Regions from separate parts of the Rhodococcus koreensis genome, predicted to be linked through region 1. Evidence: riboswitches for the same ligand, from Rfam matches in the RefSeq annotation. Region 1 holds a riboswitch; the other holds the start of a gene.

Region 1 (7,425 bases):
GGCTGGGCCCGGCCAAGATCGAACTCGCCCTCGGCGGGCGGGCCGCCAGCGGAGACATCGACCTCGACCTCGAGGAGTTGGTCGAAGCGATCAGCGACGTCATGGGCAAAAAGGGTGCCGCGTTCGGACTGTTCATCGACGAAATGCAGGACCTCGACCCCGACCTGCTCGGTGCCCTGCTCGCGGTGCAACACCGCGCCAGCCAACGGGAATGGCCGTTCTTCGTCATCGGCGCCGGCCTACCCAGCCTGCCGGCGGTGCTCGCCGACAGCCGCTCCTACGCCGAACGGCAATTCTCCTACCGGACCATCGGCCCGCTCACCCCGGCCGATGCCGCCGACGCGCTCCGGGTCCCGGTCGAGGCGCACGGGGGTGCGTTCACCCCGGACGCGCTCGAGATCGTCGTCGAAGCCAGCGGCGGCTACCCATATTTCCTGCAAGAGTTCGGCAAGGCGATCTGGCACACCGCCCCCGCCTCCCCCTTCAATACCGAGGACGCCCACCTCGCCGTCGAGGAAGGCCGTCGAGCCTTGGACGACGGGTTCTTCCCGTCCCGGTGGACCCGAGCCACCGACCGGGAGCGCCGATACCTGCGCGCCATCGCCGAAACCGGGGAACCCACTCCCCGGTCCGGGAAGGTCGCCGCAGCCATGGGAGTGGCGACGACCGCGGTCAGCGACGTCCGTGATTCCGCCATCAAAAAGGGCCTCATCTGGTCACCCGAACACGGTCGCATCGCGTTCACCGTCCCGGGAATGGCCGACTTCATTCGACGCCAGCCCACCGCCTGAAACTCCGGTCTCACGCGCCGACTCGGATAGCGCACTCGCTGCCGGCATTCGTGTAGCAGTCTCAGAGTCAGGTGTGTCCGAAAAATTATCCCTGAACAACGATGCGGAAACGTCCTCTTACAGAAGTCGCCCGCACCGATGAGTGAGATGGTGGCCTTCCCGGGAACCTGGATCGAAGAACTTCTGGTACACACGTCTCGGTGATCCGATGAAGTTCAGTGTGAGGTGAAGTCGTCGGTGCCGATGCGATGGATGTGGACGAGGTTGGTCGAGCCGATGGTGTTGGGTGGGAGCCCGGCGCATCCGTGCGCAGAAACGATCAATCGGAGACCGACCTCCGCGAAGGGCTTACCCCGACTGCGCCTCGCCCCCGCCCCCGCAACGATCACCTCAATCGAGTGGTGCGCCAAAATCGTTGGCAGGCAGTTATTTTCGATTGCCGGTGACAATTAATATGTAAACTAGACTGCTCCGTATTTCATCAGATGCATCATTTCCGGGCACTCAACGGCCATGCCTGGTAGCTGACCTCCGTGGGGGAATCGTGCATTTCGTTGTCGATGCGTGTTCGATCGGCTTACCGTGAGCATGGTCCGCGTCCGCCGGGGACTCATCCAGAGGAGGAGCGATGACTGCGAAGTTCGAGCTGTTCAAGGACACCGCCGGCCAGTTCCGGTTTCACCTGAAGGCGGCTAACGGCGAGATCATCGCGGCCAGCCAGGGCTACACCTCGAAGGCGGCGGCTCAAAACGGGATCGACTCAATCAAAGCCAATGCGGCAACGGCTCCAACCGCGGACCTAACCTGACCTGAACGGACGCATGCCTTGCGCTGACGGGAACGCTCCGGTGGCAGGCTATTCGGTTCGGGCGGCGCAGACCCAGCACCCCTCGGTCCGCCACAAAGGGAAATCGTCTCGCATACACCCGGATTATCGACTTACTCAAACCGGATACGAACATTCGCCGTGGAGGCTCCGCCGATGCCGTTTTCGCGAGCAGCGTTGTCAGGTGGTTCTCGTAAAAGTTGAGGTCCTGGCGCTGCGGTAGGACCTTGACGTCGTGCGCGATGCCTACCACGGTTCCATTGTCAGCAACGCCAATGAGAAGGACACCCCTGATCAGCACCCATACCCAACTGCTGACCCGACGACACACGAGGGGCCCTGCACCGGATCGGTGCAGGGCCCCTCTTCTGTGAGGCGCGGGGGATTACTGCGGGAGCAGTCCCTTGTTCGCGTCGATGAGCTGCAGGATCTGGGGATCGATCGCGATGCCCTGAGCCTTGACGGCCTCGATCGCGCTGTCGACGACACCGGCGTACTGCGCGGTGCCGCTGGTGCTGGGGACGCCGCCCGTGAGGTCGGGGAGTGCCGGCGCCGCGGGGGCCTCGGGCACGGTTGCGGGGGCGGTGCGCTGGGTGGGTGCGCTGCTCAGGCCGAGGCTCGAGGAGCAGGACGGCCATGCGCCCCAGCCCTGGGAGTCGAGGACCTTCTCGGCGACGACGATCTGCTCTTCACGCGAGGCCTGGTTGGCGCTGGCCGCGTACTGGGTGCCACCGTGCGCGTTCCAGGTGCTCGGGGAGAACTGGAGTCCACCCTGGAAGCCGTTTCCGGTGTTGATTCCCCAGTTTCCGCCGGACTCGCACTGCGCGAGGCGGTCCCAGTCGGAGTCGGGTGCCGCGTTCGCGGTGCCCGAGAAGGCTGCTCCGGCGACACCCATGATGGCGCCGGTGACGGCGACCTTGGCGACGGTGCGGCCGGTGGTGGTGGGCTTGCGATGGCGTCCGCTCATAGTGGTCGAGATCCTCTCCACACGCGCCTGCGAGGTCAGCTGTCGGGTTCGGGCTGAGAGGTCGCCCGGCCTCGCCTCTCCTGGCTGGAGAGGGTCTGGCTTCACCCCAAGATCCGAGTGTGCGAGGCACATTCGGACCGGTGTCCGTCTGAGAACTTGCGTTCCCTGGAGGACTTTGGGTCCCCCGTCCTCGTCCCTGGAATGCTTCGTCGGGACTCCGGTACCCGCGGGACGAGGCTTGGCGCGGCGGGCCGGATGTGGCCGATGTTTCCTCGGCCGGTGACGACGGTAACGGGCCGAGGCCGCAATGTCACCATTTGATAACGCGGAGTGTCTTCGCCTGTTGCGGGGCCCCATTGGACGCACAGAGACCCCTCCCAGCTAGTGGCAACGAGACACGGGTATCGCCGAGCCGTTGCCCTTCCGTTACCGGACCGCTATGTGAGGAAGCTCACGCCACCGCGGTGCGTCGACGATCTCCTTGGCCGGTGCCCTGAGCGGAGATGGAGATGGGTGGGATGAGTGGATCCGACACTCAGGGTCCGATCGGTGGGCGCTGTGCGTCTTCGGCGCGGCGATGGCCCGGTAGACCATGAAGCGGGCGACATTGAACAGCTGCTGGGGGAAAGGCTTTGCGATGGAGGGGATGGGGCGCAGGGCGTGCGAAACTCCCGGGCCGGCCATTGACCGGTCCTGGCTCTGCGGGCCACCTCAGGGCAGCCGCGCTCCCGCAGGAAACCCAGGACGAGAGCGCTGAATTCGTCGGTCCGCCGGTACACACTCCCACATCGGTCGTGCTGCACGCCCCGGAGAAGTGCTACTCGATGTGCCCGGACGAGCCGATCTCGGCGGATACCTCGTCGAGGCGGCGTTTGGCCCTCTCCAGCCGGCCCTCGAGTTCGAGGACTTCCACCACTAACTCGTCCCGCTCGGCCAGCCGGCGGGCAAGCTCGTCTCGAGGGGATTTGGTCTTCATCCATTCACGGTACGCCCAGGTCACCGACCGATGCCTGGCCCAGGATCGCCCGCGTTGCAGCCCTCCCACGGTGTTGTTGCGCGGCGCGACGCACCCGCCTGGGTCCCGTAGGGTGAACCGGCCAATGATGCCGAACCGTAATGGAGAGACAGATGAGGCAGATCGGTAGCGCCGGAGAACGAGACCTCCAGCATCGGTACGGCACCGTCGAGCGTGCCGCCCGGTTCTATGCCGAACAGGTGCTCGACCATCTCACTCCGGCCATGATCGATTTCGTCGGCCGCCAGGAGATCGCGTTCGTCGCCACCGCGGACGCGGCCGGCGAATGTGACAACAGCCTGCGCGCCGGCGCACCCGGATTCCTGCACGTGATCGACCCCAAAACCCTCGCCTACCCCGAGTACCGAGGCAACGGGGTGATGGCCAGTCTCGGCAACATCGCCGAGAACCCGCACGTCGGACTCGTGCTCGTCGATTTCGTCCACGATCTGATCGGGCTGCACATCAACGGCGCGGCGCGGATCGTCGAGGACGACGTGCTGCGCTCCGAACTCCCGGATCTACCGGGCGACTGCGCGCCGGGACGAATCCCGCAACGGTGGGTGATGGTGGAGGTCGAAGAGGCATACATTCACTGCCGCAAGCACATTCCCCGCATGGAGCCCGTTCCGCAGCACCGGGACTGGGGAACCGACGAAGCGAAACGCAAGGGCGGTGACTACTTCGACGCGAAAGACACCCAGCGATACGACAGAGCGGCGGCGACCGCACCGCCCGAATCGACTCCGGTCTTGCCGTCGAGGTGTTTGTGACGTGGCTGAGCGTCACGGTCGCCAGCCGCCCTTCACCTGCTGGAGGGGGCAGCGGGACGAGGACTGACAGCAGACCCCTCGGTCAGCCCTCCGGCTTCGGTGCCACCACGAAGTCGTAGGGTGCCATCGGGCCGACGAGGCGCATGGTGACCCGGTCGTCCCAGCGCGCGGCGAGGTCTCCGACCGTCTGCTCGAGTTCGCCTTGCCGGTCCACCTCGAGCAGGACCGCGATCTGGACGGCATCCTCGTCGTGGGTGGGTTCGCGGACGGTGACGGTGTCGGTCAGCGGTGACAGCGCGTCGAGAGTGGTGCCGGTGTCCGTCTCCCGCTTGGCCTCGAGGGCGTGGCCGATCATCTCCCCCAACGCCATCCGGTCATCCCGGGAAACCTCCTCGAGCTGGTCGCGGATCGCCTCGAGCAGGGAGGAAGCCTCCGGGCTCTCGTCGACGATCTCGCGGATGATGGCCTCCTCGACGTAGCGGCCCCTGACCAGGTACTGGGCGAAGCCCTCCAGTTCCTCGAGAGCGGCGGCGAACTCGTCCTCGTGTTCGGCAAGCAGTTCGTTGACCACCGCGTCGCGGTCGGACACGACGGCACCGAACCGCAGCGGCAGCACCGGTGCGACGTGCGAGGTGCCGTCGAGGATGCGGGCGTGAGCCTGCAGGTCCGCGGGGGTCCCCAGTCGTTGGTCCGGGTCGATCTCGCTGACCAAGGCCGCGATGTCGCCGTGGGTGACGATCTCGATCGGGGCCTCGTGGACACCGGTGGCGTCCTCTTCGGGTTGCACGTCGGCCGGCACGATCCCGTACACGTAGATCACGGCCATCCGAGCACCCTCGTTGTTGTCGTTGTTGTCGTCGGCGTCGGTGTCGGTGTCCTCTGGGGAGGTCATTTGTGCCTCCGTCGGGGTGCCGGTTCGCGTTCGCTTCCCGATCCGGCGAGCAGCTCACCAAGCGTCTCCCCCACGCCCTCGAGGACACCCTTGGTCTTGGACTTCGTGCTGCCGCTGCCCTTCACATCGGAAACGAGATCGGACAGACCCTTCGGTTCGCTGCCGATCGCGAGCCGGTTCGCCGCCTCCGCGAACCGCAGGTAGGTGTCGACGCTGGCAACGACGATGCGGGCGTCGATCGTCAGCAGTTCGATGCCGACCAGCGAGACCCGCACGTACGCGTCGATGACCAGGCCCTTGTCCAAGATGGTGTCGATGACATCGGCCAGGCTGCTCGAACTCGGACCACCCGCTGTGGTCATCGCTGTGCTCCTCACTTCCGGCTCCCAGGTGTTTTCGCCTGGGCGCGCCGATCCCGACCGACCGCGAGTACCCCACCAACCTTCCCCCTGAACAGGGCACCGGCGACCGCAAGCTTTTGCGGAGTCGGCGGCATCGCCGATGCCGCCAGCGCATCAGCCTCGGCCCACCTCCGGCGGCCGGACGCAGAGGCCCGGGGCGTGCCTCGGCCGCCGCTGCGGCGTTCGAACCGCACAAAGCCCTCGTCGATCACGCCGCCAGCAAGGTCCGCTTGCGAGGTGGTCGGCGCTCTCATCCGACAACGATGAGTACGCCGACCACCGCGACCGCGAGTGCCGAGGCGCCGACGCAGGTCATCCATGCCGGCACTGCAAGCCGGTGCCAATCGTGAACCCGGGACGCCGCGTCGACGGTGCGCATCGGTGACTCCGGATCCGCGGCGGCAGTGTCAGCTGATCGGTGCACTCGGCGGCGAGATACCGCGTCCGCGGTGACCGCGACGCCGACGGACGCGACGATCACCACCAGCGTGGCCACCAGGACCACGACCATCCAGGGCATGTTCATACCAAGCACTTCGGATCTCCTGTTTGTGTGTGGTGTCCGCCGCTCACCGCGATCGGTTCCGCCTACCGGTCCCGCCGTCTCGTGCATCGCCGAGACAACCTCCCGTGTTGCTCGGCGTCCACGCTCCATCCCACTCGTCGACGCCCGAGACCACCTTCGAGCAGGAAATTCGCCGGGGCGCGAGGAGATCAAACCTCAATGTGTGATTCAGATCACTGGCAGTCCCGGCCCGCACTTTCAACGTCGCCGCCGCGAACGCAAGTCCCCGGGCGCACCGCTGTGAACGGGCTGCGCTCATCGCGTCCTACCGCATACGCAAGCCGTGTCGAGGCCTTCTCGTCGAGCCGGGACAGCACGCCCCATTCCGCCAACTGCAACGGTATGCGGGCCAGGTGGTAATTGAACCGCAGAAGGGCCAGCGCCGAGCCGCGCAAGGTTGTCACGATCGGGCCGCTATCCGGCACTCGTGCACGTTGCGCAGCGCATCCCAGGGTGTGGTCGCGTCGCCGAGTGGCGGATCGGCCGCGGCGGCCGTTGCGGGGTCGAGTCCGATCAACATAGCGGTCCTCTCCGAAAAGGAAATACCGGCCACCTTTAGTGGCAGCGAAATGCCTGGCGACCGCATCCAAAGTCGCTTTCTTATAACCGCGACATTCGAATTGTCCGCCACATGCTGCAATCGTGTACTTCGGTTTTGGGTGCGCCCGAAATCCGGGTCACGGTGTCGACCTTTCCTGGCCCGTCGCCTGCGGGTACCCCCCGGCGAGGAGGTCATGGTGAGCTGCTGCGCCCGAGTCCCTGCCATGGTGTGGAGCAGGCGGTTACGTACATGTACGTGCTGATCAGGGCGGTGGCCCGGCTGCCCCCAGGCGAGTCGGGCCACCGCTGTCCCGGATTGCTCCGTCGGTCAGCTCAGCCCGATGCCGCCGCCGAAGGTGACGCTCAGCCACTTCAAAACGCCTCGAACGCGACGCTGAAGTCGATTCCTGCAGAACCCATCAGAATTCACTCCTTTCCTGGTGATGAAAATCCACGGGATCGTCGATCGCCGCTTACACCATTTATCGCGTTCGCAATCTCGGGACGTTTCACCAAACCCCAGATATTCTCACATATTGAAATTTAACAACCGTCCACATTGCTGGACAATTGATCAAAATCGCCTTTCCAGTGAGGGTTCGTGTGTTTCTCGTGTTTATTAGAGCGGATTGTGAGCAACCAGAGGCACCCCAGA
Region 2 (7,425 bases), on a different replicon from region 1:
TACACGGCGGCCTCGCCGACACCGATCAGGCTGGGGCCGCGGTCCTGCACACCCTGCAGGTTCGCGCCGTGGCACGTGATGCACGAGGTGTCGTACAGCTGCTTGCCCTCGCGGATCAGTGCTGCCTGATCATCGGTGGCGGTGGCCACCTGCGGGGTTGGCGTCAACGCGGACGCGAGGAAACCGGCGCTGACCAGTCCCATCATCAGGACCAGGGCGCCCGTGGCGCGCCTGCGGAGCTTCCGCTGGCGGCGTGCCTTGGCGGCAGACGCCGTGGTGTCGGATGCGGGAGGGGGGGATGAACTCATCTGTATCCCTTTGGTATGTCGGGACGGACTGGACGTCAGGGGGCTGCCTGGGGCGTTCAGCTGATCAACGGATGAAATAGATCGTGGCAAACAGGGCGATCCACACGATGTCGACGAAGTGCCAGTAGTACGAGACGACGATGGCGGCGGTGGCCTGGGCGGGCGTGAACTTGCTGACCTTGGTGCGGGCGATCAGGAACACGAACGCGATGAGGCCGCCGATCACGTGCATACCGTGGAAGCCGGTGGTCATGTAGAACACCGAGCCGTACACGCTGCTGGAGATGGAAGTGCCCTCTTCGATGAGGTGGATGTACTCGTATCCCTGTCCGAGGACGAAGAAGGTGCCCATCGCCAACGTCAGGAGGTACCACCGGCGGAGGCCGAAGACGTCGCCGCGCTCGGCTGCGAACACACCCATCTGGCAGGTGAACGACGAGGCGATCAGCACAAGCGTCACCGGCACGGCGAGGAACAGATTCAGCTCGGTCGGCTCCGGCGGCCAGTTCCCATTCGCCTGTGCTCGCGCCACGAAGTACATGGCGAAGAGCCCTGCGAAGAACATGAGCTCACTTGACAACCACACGATGGTGCCAACGCTGACCATGTTAGGTCGGTTCAGCGAGTGCACGCGTTGGGTGATTGCTGATCCTGAAGTCCCTACTGCGCTCGTCACAGACAGAAGTATGACGCTTCGTCGTAAGAGACGACTACCCGGGTCCACCCTCGGCGCGCCGAGGCGCCCCGCTTGTCCGATTCTCCCTGCTGACAGCCTGGTCGCGGACCGTGAAAGGGTGGAGTCATGCGCTCTGGAGACAACAGTACGGGGTGGCTGCGGCGACTGTTCGGAAGTCGGAAGCAGGCCCCTCTCGATCAGGATCGGCCCGACCTCGTGGTCGTCGCCTCGAGCTTCGACGACGTGGAAGCGTGCTCGACCGCGCTGGGCCGTGCCGCCGCCGAGGATCCGCGGTGGGACGCCGACGCGGAAGCGGTACTGCGGCACCACTTGCGGTTGCCTGCGGCGTCGGTGGCTGACGCCGTGTCGATCGCCGCCCAGGACGGCTACCGGCCGCTGGATCCGGACAGGCAGGCGTCCCCGGCCGAGGACGGCGCGACGGTCGAACTCGTGCTGCAGCGGGTCCAGGTCCTCGATGCGCTGCACTGTTCCCAGGAACGGTCGAGGATGGCCGGGCTGGCCCAGCGGCTCGGGGGCTCGGTCGACGGATGGGACGCGACGCAACCGGCGCGCGAGTCCGATCTGCCCGGTGACTAGGCTGCCAGGGATCGGATCCGCCACTAGTACAAGGGGACACGACGATGCAGAGCCCGACTGCTCAGGGGACCAACGACGGTGTGCTGCCTGCACGCACCTGGCCGTCGGTCCTCGGTGCGCTCACCGACGGACGTGACCTCGCGGTGGACGACGCGAAATGGGCGATGGACGAGATCATGTCCGACAACGCCACGTCCGCGCAGATCGCGGCATTCGGCGTCGCCCTGAAGATGAAGGGCGAGACGCCGGAGGAGTTGCGCGGCCTGGCCGACTCGATGCTCGGGCACGCACGTAAGGTTCCCGTCGACGACGACGTCGTCGACATCGTCGGAACCGGTGGTGACCGATCCAACACCGTGAACATCTCCACGATGGCGTCACTGGTGGTCGCGGCGTCCGGCATCCGCGTCGTCAAGCACGGAAACCGGGCGGCGTCCTCCAAGAGTGGCGGGGCGGACGTTCTCGAGGCGCTCGGCGTCAAGATCAATCTCGGTCCCGACGAGGTGGCCCGCTGCGTGCGGGAGGTCGGCATCGGCTTCTGCTTCGCGCCGGTGTTCCACCCCGCGCTGCGGTTCGCGGGCGCGCCCCGCAAGGAGATCGGCATCCCGACCGTCTTCAACGTGCTCGGACCGCTCACCAACCCGGCCCGTCCACGGGCCGGCCTCATCGGCTGCGCCTTCCCGGGCCTGATCTCGGTGGTGGCCGGTGTGCTCGCGCAGCGCGGCAATTCGGCGCTGGTGGTGCGCGGCGACGACGGTCTGGACGAATTGACGACGTCGACGACGTCGGCCGTGCACATCGTCGCCGACGGGTCGGTGACCACCCGTCAGTTCGACCCCCGCGACATCGGCATCGCACGGGTGTCGCTCGACGAACTGCGCGGCGGCGACGCCGACGTGAACGCCGCGGTGGCGCGGCGACTCCTCGCGGGTGAGACCGGACCCGTCCGCGACGCAGTTCTGCTCAACGCCGCGGCGGCGATCGCGGCGTTCCGGGGTCTCGGCGGCCGCACCCTCGAGGAGGGACTGTCGGACGGGCTCTCGACGGCGGCGCAGTCCATCGACAGTGGAGCGGCCGCGACGCTGCTCGGGCGGTGGGCCGATCTCACGTCGGGCCTGGCCACCAGCAAATAGCCGGCGGACCTATTCGCCGATCGAGAAGCCCGCTTCCACGTCTGCGCTGGAGTAGGACTGGAACGCGATGTGCGTCGCCGTCCGCGAGACGCCGTCCACCTTGTTGATTCCCTCGGTGACGACCTCCGCGATCTTCGCGTGGTCCCGGACCCGCACGATCGCGATGAGGTCGACGTCGCCCGCGCAGGAGTAGACCTTGTCGACGCCCTCGATGTCGGCGACGGCCTGAGCGGTCTCCGGGATGCGGTGGGCTTCGGCGTGGATCAGGACGATGGCGTTGATCATGATCGCCAGCCTAAGCGGTGGCCGGCGGAACCCGGTGCGGGTGGTCGGGTCTCGGCGTCCCGTGTCGACGCGCTGCCGGCGCGGGCGAGCGCGCACCAGTCGGACCAGGATCCGGCGCCCCGTGCGGGCTCACACCACCCCGAGGACGCGCTGACGATGCGGGTGTCGTCCTGGTCGAGCCAGCGCGCGAGCAGTCCGGCCTCCTCGGGGGACGCGCCGCGAAGCGGAGTCGTGTCGGGAACAACGGTTTCTGCGGTGAGGACGAGCGCGTCGACCACCGGCATCGGGTGGATTCCCCGCCGGGCGCAGCCCGCGGACGCGAGGCGCCCGGAACGGATCACCGCGAACTCCCAGCCGCCGGTCGCGGCGGGGCGAGCGGCCACGAGCTGATCGAGGGCGGTGAGCGACGCCAGGCGCTGCATTCGGCGCAGCGCGAGGACGACCTCCGCGGTGCGATCCCGCAGCCGTGCGGCGTTCTCGAACAACTTGCCCGCGGCCAGTTCCTCCACCCGTGCGCGCATCCGGTGCAGCGGCGTGTCGTCGGCGCCGCGCAGGAAGAGCCGGAAGAGCTCCGGACCGGGACGGTAGGCGTCCTCCGTGTCGCGGTCGTGGACGGACGCGGGGCAGCGCCCGAGCTCGCGGGGCGGGCACTGCGCACCGTGCGCCCGTCCCTTCGGGATCCGGCTCGTGCAGGTGCGGAGAATGCAGTACTCGGCGAGGACGTCGGCGACGTCGGCGGCGGTCGAGCGGGACCGGAACGGACCTAGCGAATCGGCGGCCGGGGTCCGCACGACCGACAGCCGGGGGAAGGCCTCCGCGGTGAGCGTGATCCACCAGCCGCGCTTCGGGTACTTGGACCGCCGGTTGTACGGCGGGGTGTGGGCGGCGAGCAGCCGGAGCTCGCGCACACCCGCCTCGAGAGCATGCGCGCATTCGACGTGGTCGATCCGGGTGGTCAACGCGACCATCTCCTTCATCCGGCCGCGCGTCTCCGAGCCGGTGAAGTAATTGCGCACCCGGCGGCGCAGATCCGTCGCCGTGCCGACGTAGAGGACCTCGTCGGACGGCCCCCGGAACAGGTAGACGCCGGGCGAACGGGGGAGATGACTGGCGAGCGTGCGTTTGGCCCGCTGGTGCGAAGAGACGTCGGGAAGGTAGTCGACGAGCTCGGTGAGACTGTGCACTCCCTGGTTGCCGACCCGGGCGATGAGGGCGTGCAGGACGTCGACGGTGGCGCGGGCGTCGTCGAGGGCCCGGTGGGTCGGGGTGGTTCCGACGTCGAACAGCCGGGCGAGCGACGACAGCTTCACGGACGGCGCCTCGTCGCGGGTGAGGACCCGCCGGGCCAGTTTGACCGTGCAGAGCACGGTGAACTTGGGCCAGGGGGTGTCGGTGGCCGACGCAGCGGCCTTGAGGAAGCCGGTGTCGAAGGGGGCGTTGTGGGCGACGAGCACCGCTCCGCGTGCGAACTCGAGGAACGCGGGCAGCACGCGCTCGATGCGCGGTGCGTCGATCACCATCGCGGTCGTGATGCCCGTGATCTCGACGATGTGCGGCGGGATGGACCGTCCCGGGTCGACGAGGGTGGCCATCTCGGCGATCACCTCGCCGCCGCGGATCTTCACGGCGCCGATCTCGGTGATGGCGTCCTCGCCCGGCCGCGCTCCGGTGGTCTCGAGGTCGACCACCACGAACGTGGTGTCCCGCAGCGGGGTGTCGAGCTCGTCGAATCTCAACTGTTCGGGTACGCCGGGGACACTCACGGCTCAGAGCGTATGGACGGGCACCGACAGACCCGCCCGGGAGGCTCGGAGAGACGAGGATCACACTGCCCGTGTGCGGGCCGCGGCGGCGGGTGGAGCGACGGTCGGGCGCGCGACCCAGAACGGGGGTTCCGGGGGTGCGGGGGCCGAGGGCGGCGGGTCCGGTGCAGTTGTCGGGCAGCGTCCGCGCCACCCCCGTTGAACAGCGGGAACGCGGAGCCTGACACGCCCGGAGGGTCGCGGGGCTACGCGAAATGTCCACTCCCGCTGTCGAAAAGCGAACGGAAACATACCGCTTGTTATCGAGTCGTTACCGAATGTGGGTACCGCGCGCCCGCATGCCTCGAAACGGCGCAAACGGACACTTTCCGCGTGTTCCGGTCGACACCGGGGTATTCCATTTCGTAACCTTCCTGAGACCTAGCGGAGTCTCGCAGCCTCAACACCGGGGCAGCATCGCTAGTCACCGCCTAATCGGCCACTCGCGAGAGCGGTCGTACCGGGAACCCAAGTTTCTACTGGGGTGAATCCCGCCGGGACGTCCTCACGCACCGGTGGGTAGGGCTGATCTTCCCAGCCCGAACCCGTCAGCTAACTCGGTCGGCGGATGAATGGAAGAAACGGAGTACCCCTTTCGTGGCGTCACAAGTTTCCAAGCGGAATGTGCGACGGGCAGTCGTCGCCGGCGCGCTCGCAGTCGGAGCGCTCACCGCTACCGCGGCCCCCGCGGCCGCAGACCCCATCACCATTCCCGGTGTCGGAACCTTCGAGATCCCGGGTGTCGTCATCCCGCAGATCCCCGGTGTCCCGAACCTGCCCGCGCCCCCCGCGCCGGGCAGCACCGCAGGTGACAAGGCCGTTCAGGCCGCTCAGGCGAAGCTCGGCTCGCCGTACGTCTACGGCGCCGCAGGTCCCAACTCGTTCGACTGCTCCGGCCTGGTGCAGTGGGCGTTCAAGCAGGCCGGACTGAACCTGCCGCGCACCAGCTACGCGCAGGCGGCCGCCGGTACCCCGGTGTCGCAGTCCGATCTCCGCCCCGGCGACGTGATCTCCTTCTACGGCGGCTCGCACTCGGGCATCTACGCCGGCAACGGCAACGTGATCCACGCCTCCACCGAGGGGCAGCCCGTCAAGTTGGCGCCCATCGCGTCCATGCCTTTCGACGGGGCACGCCGCTACTGATCCACGCGCGAGGCGAGGCATCCACCGAGTCGAGGGCGGGGATGCACGGGGTAGCTTCGTAGGATCTCGCACGACCACCGAGGGTGGGTTCGAATCACGATTCGAACCCACCCTCGATGTCGTTGCGCCCCAGGCAGACAGCGTGTCGTTCACCCGCCCGGTGGTCCCCGCCACCCCCGTCGTGACATGGGTGGACACACACGTATGTCATTCCGTAACCTAACCGAGACCTTGCGAAGTCTTGCCGCGCCAACCGGGCGGCAACGCGGGGTCACCACCTCTTCGGCATTCCGCGGTCGCATCGGCCGGGGAAATTCCTGAGCCGCGCATCGGACAACCGACCCGGCGGGTGGAGATCGACGATCGGAGAACCGCATTTCCGTGGCCTCACACAAGATGAAGCGCTCCCTGGGCAGCGTGCTGACAGCCGGAGCGCTGTCGGTGGCACTCGTGTCGCTGCCCTCGATCCCGGCGGGTGCGGACCCGGTCACCACCAACCCGACCGAGACGCTGACGAAGCTCGGTGACCTGTCCCGGCAGTCCGAGCAGACGTCGGAGGCCCTCCACAACGCGCAGATCGATCTCGAGGCCAAGCAGTCGGCCCAACGCGATGCGGACGCCCGGCTCGCGGCCGACCAAGGTGTGCTCGACGAGGCCAACGCCCGCGTCGCCGTCTTCCAGCCCGTGGTGAACAAACTCGCCACTGCCAACTACCAGGGCGCCCGGACCAATCGCCTGTTCGCCGTGATGGTGAGCGACTCACCGCAGCAACTCCTCGACCAGATGTCCGCTCTGGACGCCATCTCCAACGACACCCGCAATCAGGTCGCGCAATTCCAATCGGCCACGTCGGACGCCACCAAGGCGGCCGAGGCGTCGAAGCAGTCCGCGGATTCCGCGCGGGCGGCCACCGAGCAGGCCAAGGTGGTCAGCGACGACCTGCAGCGCAAGCAGAGCGACCTGCAGGCGCAGATCGCCGACGTGATCAAGGCGTTCGGAGATCTCACCGGCGCCGAACGCGACCAGCTGGCGGGGACGCCCTTCCCGCCCGGCTTCGACCCCGACACGATCCTCGCGCACCTCACCCCCGGCTCGGGCACGAGCGCACTGCAGGCAGGCATGACCCGCATCGGCGACCCGTACGTGTGGGGCGCCACCGGGCCCGACCAGTTCGACTGCTCCGGGCTCGTCGTCTGGGCGTACAAGCAGATCGGCAAGACGCTCCCGCGGTCCAGTCAGGCTCAGGCCAGCGGTGGCACCCCGGTGTCCCGCGACGAACTCCAGCCCGGCGACGTCGTCCTCTTCTACAACGACGCGTCCCACGTCGGCCTGTACGCAGGAAACGGCAACATTCTCCACGCCTCGACGTTCGGTGTGCCGGTGAAGATCGAGTCGATGGCGAAGTTCCCCTTCTACGGGGCGCGCCGCTACTGACGGCGACCGTCCGGCGACGGCGCGCAGGCGTGCTCATACACTCACCG

The links. Region 1 has a riboswitch for cyclic di-AMP ahead of JWS14_RS48365 (transglycosylase family protein). Riboswitches for the same ligand answer to the same signal wherever they lie in the genome.
Region 2: linked by a shared signal. The riboswitch ahead of JWS14_RS05845 (NlpC/P60 family protein) and the one ahead of JWS14_RS48365 (transglycosylase family protein) in region 1 are both predicted to bind cyclic di-AMP.

What each region holds. Positions count from the first base shown of each region.
Region 1 is NZ_CP070611.1:375,087-382,511, reverse strand. It holds gene JWS14_RS48375 (ATP-binding protein) at 1-791, shown strand, start outside; gene JWS14_RS48370 (YegP family protein) at 1,420-1,599, shown strand; gene JWS14_RS48365 (transglycosylase family protein) at 2,003-2,584, opposite strand; cyclic di-AMP (ydaO/yuaA leader) riboswitch at 2,593-2,806, opposite strand; gene JWS14_RS48360 (hypothetical protein) at 3,402-3,560, opposite strand; gene JWS14_RS48355 (pyridoxamine 5'-phosphate oxidase family protein) at 3,713-4,372, shown strand; gene JWS14_RS48350 (GvpL/GvpF family gas vesicle protein) at 4,455-5,264, opposite strand; gene gvpJ (gas vesicle protein GvpJ) at 5,261-5,626, opposite strand; gene JWS14_RS48340 (hypothetical protein) at 5,916-6,191, opposite strand.
Region 2 is NZ_CP070609.1:1,278,250-1,285,674, reverse strand. It holds gene qcrC (cytochrome bc1 complex diheme cytochrome c subunit) at 1-308, opposite strand, end outside; gene ctaE (aa3-type cytochrome oxidase subunit III) at 373-984, opposite strand; gene JWS14_RS05865 (ribonuclease E inhibitor RraB) at 1,111-1,581, shown strand; gene trpD (anthranilate phosphoribosyltransferase) at 1,626-2,714, shown strand; gene JWS14_RS05855 (Lrp/AsnC family transcriptional regulator) at 2,724-2,999, opposite strand; gene JWS14_RS05850 (DEDD exonuclease domain-containing protein) at 2,996-4,762, opposite strand; cyclic di-AMP (ydaO/yuaA leader) riboswitch at 5,220-5,384, shown strand; gene JWS14_RS05845 (NlpC/P60 family protein) at 5,399-5,944, shown strand; gene JWS14_RS05840 (C40 family peptidase) at 6,326-7,378, shown strand.